DNA from 4 places in the Bacillus silvicola genome. Region 2 is predicted to be linked to each of the others. Evidence: riboswitches for the same ligand, from Rfam matches in the RefSeq annotation. Region 2 holds a riboswitch; each other region holds the start of a gene.
The links. A riboswitch is a leader RNA that binds a small molecule or an ion and turns the genes downstream of it on or off. The one in region 2 is predicted to bind lysine.
Positions count from the first base shown of each region.

Region 1: linked by a shared signal. The riboswitch ahead of ACP6L7_RS03425 (aspartate kinase) and the one ahead of ACP6L7_RS23685 (amino acid permease) in region 2 are both predicted to bind lysine.
Region 3: linked by a shared signal. The riboswitch ahead of lysA (diaminopimelate decarboxylase) and the one ahead of ACP6L7_RS23685 (amino acid permease) in region 2 are both predicted to bind lysine.
Region 4: linked by a shared signal. The riboswitch ahead of ACP6L7_RS12145 (amino acid permease) and the one ahead of ACP6L7_RS23685 (amino acid permease) in region 2 are both predicted to bind lysine.

Region 1 covers NZ_JBNGVC010000001.1:668,925-672,113, forward strand. The annotation lists gene ACP6L7_RS03415 (DUF4166 domain-containing protein) at 1-199, opposite strand, end outside; gene ACP6L7_RS03420 (DoxX-like family protein) at 204-1,112, opposite strand; lysine riboswitch at 1,305-1,491, shown strand; gene ACP6L7_RS03425 (aspartate kinase) at 1,694-2,923, shown strand.
Region 2 covers NZ_JBNGVC010000013.1:301,068-304,256, reverse strand. The annotation lists gene ACP6L7_RS23685 (amino acid permease) at 1-1,387, opposite strand, end outside; lysine riboswitch at 1,534-1,715, opposite strand; gene ACP6L7_RS23680 (GNAT family N-acetyltransferase) at 1,909-2,763, shown strand; gene gapN (NADP-dependent glyceraldehyde-3-phosphate dehydrogenase) at 2,791-3,189, opposite strand, start outside.
Region 3 covers NZ_JBNGVC010000001.1:972,526-975,714, forward strand. The annotation lists gene ACP6L7_RS05115 (YezD family protein) at 1-95, opposite strand, end outside; SAM riboswitch class I at 168-276, opposite strand; gene lysA (diaminopimelate decarboxylase) at 393-1,709, opposite strand; lysine riboswitch at 1,890-2,071, opposite strand; gene ACP6L7_RS05125 (DUF3888 domain-containing protein) at 2,161-2,556, opposite strand; gene ACP6L7_RS05130 (LTA synthase family protein) at 2,810-3,189, shown strand, end outside.
Region 4 covers NZ_JBNGVC010000012.1:50,041-53,229, reverse strand. The annotation lists gene ACP6L7_RS12150 (iron-sulfur cluster biosynthesis family protein) at 1-80, opposite strand, end outside; gene ACP6L7_RS12145 (amino acid permease) at 194-1,660, opposite strand; lysine riboswitch at 1,774-1,966, opposite strand; gene ACP6L7_RS12140 (GNAT family N-acetyltransferase) at 2,353-2,802, shown strand; gene ACP6L7_RS12135 (sulfite exporter TauE/SafE family protein) at 2,843-3,189, opposite strand, start outside.

The sequences.
Region 1 (3,189 bases), on a different contig from region 2:
TCCCCCGCTCAGAGAAAAACATTCGAAACTTCGATGCAATTTTTAATATCAATTTTACGAAAAAAGAACCTCCGTAAATTTCATCCATCTTCCCTTCTCCAGTAAAGCTATTTTTTTCTGTAATCTCATAGCGTTTCTGTAATTTTGGATGAAGATTTTTATAGGTATCTCCTAATAATCTCTCATAAATATTAGCCATACATTTATCCCTTTCTCTTCCTCTTACAATTTTTTGCGCTCGGCAAATTAGTGCTATTTATATAACCGACAATCGATAACCCTATTAGAAGAAAATTTAATGTAAGCGGATTAAACGGTTGCGTAAAACTTGTGATATTCGTAACTCCTGCCACTATAGTTAAGCCTATTAACATAACAATATGTAATATAAACAACTTTCGTTTTTGAAATGGCAATAGCCACATAACACCCCATATTATTTCTAAAAATCCAACTATTTTAAGTATAGAAATACTACTTTCATTCGATCCGATTAACTCAGAAAGCATCTTCACTTCCTCTGGATGACTAAAAATCACTTTCGGTACGCCCCCTTGATATAACCATACGAAAGCAAATAAAAAGCAAACGAGCCAATACGTCATCGTTCTTCTAATTAACATACTAGGATGGAGGTCTTTTTCTAACCATAATTTGAGAGCATCAAAACTCCATGCAGTTGCCCAACCTAATAAAGGTCGAAAAACATATGAATCTATCACATTTCCTATACGACCAAGCCTTGTATCATAATCATATTGCGTCTCAAAATAAATATGTTCTTCATTCGGTGTATATTTCCAATAACCACGCCCGATTTGTATAAGTGATAATTGATTGTCTGTCCAAAATTTTAAAGAAGACATGCGCTCTCCAGTTTCTTTTCTTACTTCACCTATCGATTCTCCTTCTCCAGCTATTTCAAGTCCGAAACCAATATTCGTTTTATATAAAAACTTCTGCGGCTCCCCCTCCTTTTTCTCCAAATACGAGATTTCTGTAAAACGTGCATCCCACTCTGTATGTAGGTCCGGTTCTTGCGTATATTCCCATAATTTCTCCATTGTTGTTTTCATTTCTGTCGCTACATAAATAGGCTTTTTCTTGCCCATCCTTCCACCTCCCATGCTCTATATTTTTAATGTACATGCACCGAATTTATTTTGCTACATTTTTCACAAAATAACCCTCAAAAAAGATAGAATTTTTAAAATATATATAAAACACTTGATTCCCTGAAAAATTTAAATTATTATAAAACAAATGTTACCAACAACTTCATAAATCAAACACTCTCGCCTAAAACGTGAGATAGAGGTTGCAACGCTTATAAGTATTCTAAAGGAGACACAGAGATGTCTATGAATTTAGAAGAAAGGAAGTGTTGCCGAAATTGATAAATTTCTCTGCATTTATCGATTGGGGCTGTTTTCGAATAGAAACAGAACTGTCATATGTACAGACATGTACGTGTGAAGAGCTATCTACAAAAAAGAGATATCATTTTTTATGATATTCCTTTTTTGGCGGTTTTTTTATTAGCTCCGTTTTCTGTTTCCCTTTTCCTGTAACAGCACCATCCTCACTTATTTGAGATGGTGTTTTTTGTTTTTCTCTCTGGTAACTACAGGAATATTGGGATTTGTATATGTCCTAACCTATTCTTAAAAATGGACGAAAGAAGGAATTCGTAATGGAAACGATTGTACAAAAGTTTGGCGGTACTTCTGTTGGAAGCGTCGAACGCATTCAACATGTAGCAAATTTAATTATTGAAGAATATGAACGAGGACATAGCATTGTCTCTGTCGTTTCAGCAATGGGGAAAAGTACAGATGAACTTGTAGCACTTGCTAACGCTATTACAGAGAATCCGAGTAAACGCGAAATGGATATGCTTCTATCAACAGGAGAACAAGTAACCATTTCATTGTTAACGATGGCACTACAAGCAAAAGGCTATAACGCCATTTCCTTAACCGGATGGCAAGCTGGTATTACGACAGAATCTGTACATAGTAGTGCACGGATTACTGACATTCATACAGATCGTATACAGTCCTATCTTGCTGAAGGCACGATTGTGATCGTAGCTGGCTTCCAAGGAGCCAGTGAAGACCATGAAATTACAACACTTGGACGCGGTGGTTCTGATACGACTGCTGTTGCATTAGCTGCTGCACTGAAAGCAAAAAAATGTGATATTTACACGGATGTGACCGGCGTATATACGACGGACCCACGAGTTGTAAAAGATGCTTATAAATTAGATGAAATTTCTTATGACGAGATGTTAGAACTTGCCAACCTCGGTGCTGGTGTATTACACCCCCGTGCTGTTGAGTTTGCGAAAAACCATAATGTCGTTTTAGAAGTTCGCTCAAGTATGGCACAAGAAAACGGAACAATTGTAAAAGGAGAATGTAACATGGAACAACAATCAATCGTTAAAGGTATTGCATTTGAGGATAATATTACGCGTGTCACAATGAAAGGATTAGAACATGGTTCACTTTCAACCGTTTTCTCTACATTAGCAGCGGCACATATTAATGTAGATATCATCATTCAAAGTATTACAAATGAAGGAACTGTTCATCTCTCCTTCTCCATTCACTCTAATGATTTAAGAGAGACTTTAGAAGTATTGGAACAAAACCAAGAAGCACTTCACTATGAATCAGTAGAATATGAAAATCATTTAGCAAAAGTATCAATTGTAGGATCTGGTATGGTCTCTAATCCAGGTGTTGCTGCGAATATGTTCACTACTTTAAAAGAAGAAGATATTCATATTAAAATGGTAAGTACATCAGAAATTAAAGTGTCTGTCGTTATTGACCGCCTTCATTTAGTAACAGGTGTCGAGGCGCTGCATCAATCATTTATGGCGAAAATTGAGCCTTTAGTGCAGATGAGTTAATTTCCACTCGTAAAACTTAAAATAAATTATATGAATCTAGTTCCTTCCTATTATAAATAGAAAGCTGTTTACATTGTATAGAGTGACAAGAAATTTATTTGTCATTCAAATAATACAATTAATTCTATACAACAATCGGACCATTTAATGGCGTATAGGGTAGAAATATTTTGCAGGGAAGTCGCGGTATTGTTTGTTAACAAGATACTATATGACATACTTAAAAACACCTTGTCACATTCTCCTACACTGTGACAAGGTGTTTT
Region 2 (3,189 bases):
TCTGATCACGATTCATTAATGGATAGAAAGCAAATCCGATTACGAACAAACCAATTCCGAGAAGGAATGTTTTTATATCGGATGCGCCGGTTTTAATAACCCATAGTGCGTAGCAAAGTGCGATCACTGCGACTATACCATCTGTAATTCTTGCCCGCATTTCATTTTTATATGTTTCACCAGTTGCGACTAGTTTTAACTGGAAGATTGGTGAAACGAGATATGGAATGAGGTAGGCCAGTGTTGATACGGTAATAACGAATGTATAAGCTTCCGCAATTGTTCCTGATAGTGTTGAGAATAAGAACACTTGCGACATAATGTTTGTTAGTCGTAATGAGTAAATTGGGCTTCCTTTTTTATTTGTTTTTGTGAAGAAGGAAGGGAAGAAACCTTCTTTTGCTGCTTGATAAGGTACTTCTGAGCTTAATAAAATCCAGCCTAATATTGAACCGAATAGGGAAGTAAGAGCAAGTAATGCCATAAGTTTCCCACCACCGTGACCCATTGCAGCGTTTAATGCATCTGCTAATGGACGTTCAGAAGCTTGTAATTTATCAACGTGAAGTACACCCATTGTTAAAATTGTAATTCCTAAATAAATTGCAACTGTTATTAATAAACCGGCAACAGTCGCACGTTTTACCGTTTTGGGAGAAGTAGCTCGGTTTGATAAAAGAACGGCGGATTCAATCCCAATAAATGCCCAAAGCGTTGTAAGAGCCGCTAAATTCACTTGTGAAAGGAGACCGTGTGATACGCCTTCTTTATCGATCATCGGTGTGTACCATTGTCCAAACTTTGAAGCTTCGAACGCAAATAACGTAACGACAATGAATAGAAGGAATCCAGTTACTTTCGTTGTTGTTGCTAAGAAGTTTAGTTTCCCAGCTCCGCTTACACCGTTTGTTAATATTAAATGAGTTCCCCAAAGTAAGACGGAACAAATAGTAAATGTAATGAGCTTTCCAACTTCTATATCGAACGAGCCGATTGAAAACAATAGTCGCGTATCTTTCATAATCGGGAAGAAGAGTGATAAATATCCCGCGAAAGATGTAATGATGGCAACGTTACTTGCCCAGTTTGCAACCCAATATCCCCATACCATGCTGAAACCAGCCATTTTCTTTCTTTTTGGTGTTGAGAATAAAGCATATGCATGACTTTGTGGTCCTGTCGTTAAATCAGGACGACGAATTGCTAAATTACCGAAAACAAGAGCTAGCATTAAAACACCAAACCCTGTTGTTAACCAAGCTAAAGTGACACCGAGAGGGCTAGCTGTTTGTGCTAACGTACTTGGCACCATGAAAATACCAGCGCCAACCATGTTACCGACAACGAAAGCTGTTAGTACCCAAAAGCCCCATTTTTTTTGTTGCATAGAAAATACCTCCAAAGTTAGTATAACCAAGTCAAGCGAGGAGATATGTATGTCTTCCTGATAAGGAAGAGAAGGTCCAAACAAAACAAAAAAAGCACGTAATTTGCCGCTACATGCTTTCTATCTTATAAGAAACCCACGACATACCTCTCGATAGCTCTCCACAAACGAAACGTTTGTGACAGTTCTGCACTTATTAAATGCAGACCCAGCAAGCGTGCATGGTGGACACGACTTACTTCGGCAATCATTCCTTTCTCATTCCTTCATCAATGCCACTACATCTCCTGAAATGATACTCTTAATGACTGCAACCTCTACCTCACCGAGATACGAATGAGGATTTAAATATTAAATTAACGTATTTAAGAGTAACAAATGTATTTTTATACGTCAATGGATATGGTAATAATCAGATTATAGAGAAGAGTTCGTTATTGAGGGATTGGAGGGTTTGAGACGGATTCATTGAATAAATTCCAATAGGGAATTTACTTTTAATGGGAATGGGGATTATTTAAATGATACGTGCTTATAGTAGCAAAAAGGATAGAATCGGTATGTTAAATTTAATAAAAAGTCTGGGGACAGAAGAAGAGATAGGTTCTTTAGATGATATTGTATCGAATTCCACGCATTTTCTTTTATATAACCAAAATGGGATTGAAGGATTCGCGTATTCATCCTTTTATACAAATAGTAATGGAGAGTCTATTGGTCAAATAAGTGTATATGTGGAACCTGGTTCTCGTTTGAAAGGTATTGGTTCTGCCTTATATGAGGAAATAGAGGAATGTATTTCTGAAATGAAACCGAATTTTGTGTGTACCTATATGAAAGTTGAATCAGAAAATTGTATTTGTTTTGCTAAGAAAATGGGATTTGAAAGATGGTGGGGATCGCTTGAATTGATATATAAGGGAGGGAGTTTTCCTGAAACCGATCTCAAATTTATTAAGTATGAAGATAAATTTTTTAACCAGTTTGTAACAATGGTACAGGAATGTTATTACGAATTGCATGAAAGGAATGATATGAAGCCTTATCTTGCTCCAGAAGATAGTATAAAAAAATACAAATTGAACAATGAAAGTAATGTGTATGTGGTTTTTAAAAATGAACAGTTGGTTGCATCAGTTACAGTAGGGGAAGGGACAATAGAGAATTTAATGGTTGCACAAAGTCAGCAAGGAAATGGATATGGACGTAACGCCTTGCAATTTGGGATGAACAAGTTGTTAGAAGTTGGGTACGAAGATATTAGACTCTGTTATATAGAAGGAAATGAAAGTGCTGAGAGGTTATACAAATCTGTAGGGTTTAAGCCGCTTCATAATACGCAGGTGTATCAGAAATTTAAAAAGCAGCTGACCTAAATATTAGATCAGCTGCTGAATATAAGATTAAACTAAGTTTAATACAGTTACTTTTTCACGTGTCATAGACTCAAGGCTCTTACGAATACCTTGTGCGCCCATGCCTGAACCTTTTACACCGATGAATGGGAAGTGGTCAGGTCCGCGCTCTGTGCGTCCGTTAATTTGAACAGAACCAGTTTCGATTTTGTTAGCAATTGCAAATGCTTTGTTAATGTCTTTTGTGAAGACACTTGCTTGCAAGCCGAACTCTGATTTGTTAGCAATTTCAATTGCTTGCTCATCTGAAGAAACACGGATGATTGGAAGGATTGGGCCAAATGGCTCTTCCCAAGCAACTTTCATTTCTTCTGTTACGTGGTCGATTAATGTTGGGTAAATTAGGTTACGCTCACGTTTGTTACCGATAACGATTGTAGCACCTTT
Region 3 (3,189 bases), on a different contig from region 2:
TCTTGCACAACAATTGTAATGGAACCATATTTCATATCAGCAAGCATCGCTTGAATTTTCTCAGATACTTCATCAAAATGTTCCCGTACACTCACGCGAACAGCCCCCCTTTTTATTCATAAAAAAAATCTTTCCCATTTCGAAAAGACTGTTCGGTAATATATTTTACCTTATCTTTCAAAATGGATTCCATTTTGCTGGATTTAGCACCTTGCTTTCTATAAGCAGGTTGCCGAGCTTCGCCGGGCCAGTTCCCTCCGCTTCTCTTGATAAGCTTTGTATTTGTATTTTATCACAATTCTGATTTTTTTCAATCCTAGTTTTCCGATATATTTTAATTATTTTATTTTATAAAAAAGGAATTGCCCATCCGAACAACTCCTTTTTCCTATTTAAACAAGTTCTTTAATACGTATGCGATCGTTCCCAATAATATTTTCATATGTTTCACGCTCTACAACAATTTGTGATGTTCCGCCTTTTGCAAAGACGACAGCTGGTCTACGAATACGATTATAATTATTCGCCATCGAGTACCCATATGCCCCCGTACAAGAAATTGCTAGTAAATCAGAAGAAGCAACTTGCGGTAAGTTAATATCCCAAATCAGCATATCTCCACTTTCACAGCATTTCCCAGCAATCGAAACGAGTTCCTCATTCTCAAGATTCCCTCGATTCGCCAACATCGCCTCATAACGCGCTCCATATAGAGCCGGTCTTAAATTATCTGTCATCCCACCATCGACTGAAACATATTTCCGAATACCAGGAATCTCTTTCACCGCTCCAACTGTATAAATTGTTGTTCCCGCATCACCTACGATACTACGACCTGGTTCAATCCATATTTCTGGAAGCGGGTATTCACATACTGTAAACTGCTCTCTTATCGTACTTGTTACAGCCTCCACATACGTTTCAAGTGTTAACGGTGTATCAGACTCCGTATAACGTATACCGAAACCTCCGCCTACATTCAATACTTTCACTACATAGTTTGTTCGCTCTCTCACTTCTTCTAAAAATTGACGTAGTACTTCAATTGCTCGAACAAAACCAGCCGTTTCGAATATTTGTGATCCGATGTGCGAGTGAATTCCTAGCATATTATAATTTGATTTTTGCAAAGCTAGCTCAATCGCTTGCATCGCTTGACCATTTGAAACACCAAATCCAAATTTCGAATCCTCTTGGCCTGTTGTTATATATTCGTGTGTATGTGCCTCTACTCCTGGCGTTACACGGATTAATATGTTCACAAACTTTCCATGTTGCACTGCTAAATCATGTAAAATTTCTAATTCTAAGAAATTATCTACTACAAAACAACCGATATTCGCCTGAAGAGCCATAATTATTTCTTCTGCTGTTTTATTATTTCCGTGAAAATGAATGCGCGATGCCGGAAATCCTGCTTGAAGCGCAGTATATAATTCTCCTCCAGAAACAACGTCTAAAGACATATTCTCTTCACGAGCTACTCGGCACATCTCCATGCACAAGAACGCCTTGCTTGCATATGCTACTTGATAAGAGAAACCACTTTCTTTAAAAGCACGATGAAACGCGCGGCACTTTCCTCGAATAGACTCTTCATCGTATACATAAAGTGGTGTTCCGTATTGTTTTGCTAGCTGCGTCGTATCGCACCCACCAATTTCTAAGTGTCCTTGCCCATTGATTCGGCTTGTGCCGTGTAAATACATTTAAATTCCTCCCTTATTTCCTCTAAAACTCATAACCCCAATCTTCTATTCATTGCAGCACGCTTTTAGATAGACAAAAAACGCGCGGAACAATGTTCACACGCGTTTCTTATTAGGAAAAATATATATTGAAAAAATAAACGAGTTGTTATCTTCTCAAAATAAGAAACCGCATCAACATCTCCAAATAGCTCTCCATAAAATAAATCTTATGACAGTACTACATTTATTCAATGCAGTCCCAATATATGAATAAGATGGTTATTCTTATATTTCGGCAATAGTCCCTTTCAACCTATGATCACAGATTCCATTAAATCTCCCATAGCTTACTCTTTCCTATCGCGGCCTCTACCTTTGAGAGTAGATGAGGTAAGTCTATTTAATTTTCAAACATCTAATTGTTGCTATTAACAATACCAAAGGACCATTTTATTTGTCAAACAATTTTTTATATTGTTTTTTTACAGTTTAATTTTGTATCATTTGGTAAGCGCTTTACTGAAACCTTTGTCACTTCCCATTCGCCCTCTTCGTTATTAAATGTAATCGTTACCTTCTCAAATGGTGGAGCAATTTTCCCAGCAACACGTTCATACTTCGTTACTTCAATACTCGCTTGAAATAAATATGTACCACTATACACTTTTTTTAAACTAATAATTTTAGGACATTGATAAGGCTTCAAGCTCCCATATTGTTTTTCAATTGCTTTATTTATTTTCGGAAATAAAACAGAATAAAGGGCATCTTCCATAAGAGGTGCATCATATTGTGCTACCGACACACTCGGTGAAGCAAAAAGTATAACACTACTGCATACTATAAAATATAATAATTTTCGCATTATAACCTCCGTTTTATTACTCGATTCTTTCTGCGCACGATAATTATCATACATAGAAACTCCGTTTTATTGTCTCCCACTGCCCTTTTTCTACTCAATTATTATAAAAAAGCCCACAACTCTCTTTTATTTTCGTATAATGATACTCATAGTATAATAAACATAATAATAAAGGACTGTTCGTATATATAAAATGAGGCGCTAATCAAACCGGCTCACAAGAACTGTCATGCTTTTAGGAGAGGAGTATATTATGCTACAAAATCTGTTTCCAAAACTGCGATTTGCACTAGTTGCAGTCGTTTTATTATGGATAAAAACATATATTGTGTACAAGCTAGCATTTGATATTAGAATTGATAACTTCTTTGAAGAATTTATGCTTTTTATTAACCCACTAGCTTCGTTACTTTTATTTTTTGGTTTCGCTTTACTTGCATCTAAGTACCGAAACCGAATTATTATTGTAATTAGTTTTATACTGTCATTTATTTTATTTGGAAATGCAATGTTTTACGGGTTCTATAACGATTTTGTTACTTTCCCTGTTTTATTCCAAACAAATAATATGGCTGACTTAGGGACGAGTATAAAAGAACTCTTTACGTATAAAACATTACTTTTATTTGCAGA
Region 4 (3,189 bases), on a different contig from region 2:
CTAATGCGAATAATCTTTTTGTCTTCACGTTCTAATCTATGTATAGCAGCTTTTGCTTCATCAGTAATACGAATGTTCATGTAATCCCAACCTTTATGTATATTTCCTCTATTATCGCAAAAACAGTGGCGATAGGGAAGGGAGATGAATTGCAATAAAAAACGAGCAAACAAATTTGTTTGCTCGTTTTATTTTATTTTAGTTCACATTTATCAAGTGGAATTACTTTCGTTTTCTTAGTAAATTTATATCCTAACCACAGTACTAAGAAGAGTGGTAAACCGATGTAAGAAACGAGTACACCGTTCCAATCAATAGATGCTCCCATAAATGCTCCGTAGTTTTGTCCTAAAATAACGATAACACAAAGTGTAAATGCAAAGATTGGACCGAACGGGAACCATTTTGCTCTATACGGTAAATCTTTTAAATCTTTCCCTTGTGCAACATAAGCTTTTCGGAAACGGTAATGACTAATAGCAATTCCTACCCAAGCAATAAATCCTGACATCCCAGAAGCATTTAATAACCAAATGTATACAACACCGTCACCGTATAAAGAAGCGATGAAAGCAATGCTACCAACAACTGATGTTGCGATTAATGCGTTAACAGGTACACCACGGCTATCTAATTTGCCTAAGAACTTTGGTGCTTTTCCTTGACGAGCTAAATCCCAAAGCATACGAGTTGATGCATACATTCCAGAGTTACCAGCAGAAAGTACTGCAGTTAAAATAACAGCGTTCATAACAGAAGCAGCGAAGGCAACGCCCGCTTTTTCAAATACTAGTGTAAATGGACTTACTGTTACATCACTTGCTGCAAGGCTATCAGTCGTATAAGGAATTAATAAACCGATAACGAGAATTGCTAAAATATAGAATAATATAATGCGCCAAAAGATAGAACGAATTGCTTTTGGAATATTGCGTTCTGGATCAGCAGTTTCACCAGCAGCCACTCCTAATAATTCAGTTCCTTGGAATGAGAAACCAGCAGCCATAAATACACCGATAATTGCCATGATACCGCCATTAAATGGTGCATCTGCAACAGTGAAGTTTTTAAAACCGACAGCTTCGCCGCCCATAATTCCAAAAATCATCATAAAGCCGACAATTAAAAAGATAATAATAGTAACTACTTTAATAAGTGCGAACCAATATTCAGATTCACCAAAACCTTTAACAGATAAATAGTTTAAGAGAAAAATAATAGCTAAGCAAAGTCCACTCCAAATAAGAGAAGGGGTATCTGGGAACCAAAATTTCATAATTAATGTTACGGCCGCTAGTTCAGCAGCGATCGTAATCGCCCAGTTATACCAATAGTTCCATCCAAGTGCAAAACCAAGTGATGGATCAACAAATTTTGTTGCATAAGTGCTAAAAGAGCCAGTAACAGGCATGTAAGCTGCGAGTTCTGCTAAGCTTGTCATTAAAAAATAAACCATAATTCCAATTGCGGCATATGCGACTAATGCACCGCCAGGACCAGCTGAATGGATAACACCACCACTGGCAAGAAATAATCCGGTACCGATTGTACCACCGAGAGAAATCATCGTAAGGTGACGAGATTTTAATCCGCGTTTTAATTCACCTTGTCCTTGTGTAGTTTGCTTTTTAGAGGTAGCTTGATTCGTTGCGCTATTCATGTTCAACACTCCTTTTCTAGTAAGATAGGAAGGAGCGGGGGAGAAAAATACAAAAAACCGCCAAAAGAATTAGGCGGAACGTTTCACAAATAACCACCCCCATCATACCCTTCCGTTAAGATAGCACCCCACGTCTACACGGTAATTTTGTAAACGTGACAGTTCTGTTCCTTTCGGAGACAGCCCCAGCTCATATTTCCAGAGATGAAATATAAACTTCGGCAACTTTTCCTTTCAAACGGAGTCGGTGACATTCTCTGTGTCTCGGCCGTTATACTCTTAAAAGTTGCAACCTCTACCTCATCGGATTGATGAGGATTTATTTATTGCTATGATTTTTAATATATGGCAATTGTAATGATTTTCTGAATATATTGCAAGGAATTTTGTTAGGAAAAGTCAAAAAATATCGGTTATTGTATAGGAAACGCTTGCAAAACTCCACCCGAACCTACTGTTATGTAACAATAAATAAAGAAAAAAATTGTTATACAAATGTTTCGCAAAAAATAATGAAAAACCCTTTAAAAGTGAAAGAAAATTCAGAAAATATAATTCGACATAACTATTAAAGGTGATTACTTCATTTATTTTGTTTCAAAGAAAAAACATATGTGTAAATCAAAAGAGTGAATATTCTTTCTTTTTGTGGTAAAATCGAAATACTGTTTAATTAAAAAGGGGACATCGTTATGAAATTAGAAACGGAAAGATTACATATTATCCCGTGTACGGAAGAATGGGTTCAAATTGCGAAGAATCAAGGATACAATAGCGGCCCGCATATTTCAGGGCATGTAGAAAGTGTAAAACAAGACGAAGCTTTATTACCTTGGGGCGCGTGGTATGTCATTCGGAAAGAAGATAAAATCGTACTAGGGGATATAGGGTTTAAAGGGAAACCAAACGAGGAACATACGGTAGAAATTGGTTACGGATTTATTGAGAAATATTGGAATAAAGGGTATGCAACAGAAGCTGTTAGTGAATTAATAAAGTGGGCTTTTCAAACAGGAGAAGTGGAAACGATTATAGCTGAAACACTCTTTGAAAACCATAGCTCCATTCGTGTATTAGAGAAATTACATATGAAAAGAGTGAATAGTACTGAAACGATGATAAATTGGAAGATTGAAAAATAAAAAATACCGCTCGAAGTAAATCGGGCGGTATTTTTATTAATTATGGTAGCATTTGTTTTTGATCTTTCGGATAGCTGGCTGTCGATACGTTAGAACGATTGGAATGATTACGGACAGCAATGAAAAGTGAAATAATAACGACAAGACCAACTGCAACGTAAGAAAGTGAAATAATAGTTGGATCCACTTTAAATGTAGTAAGCAGTGTGCGAATATTCGTGAAGATAATAAGACCACCAACTAATACACCAAGTAAATGGGGTGGAACGATGCGGACTAGCCATGCAGCAATTGGAGCTGCGACAATACCGCCAAGCATTAACGAAAATACCCAAACCCAGCTTACTTGTTCCCAGCCAAGTGAGATGAAGAAGCCGATTGTTGCAG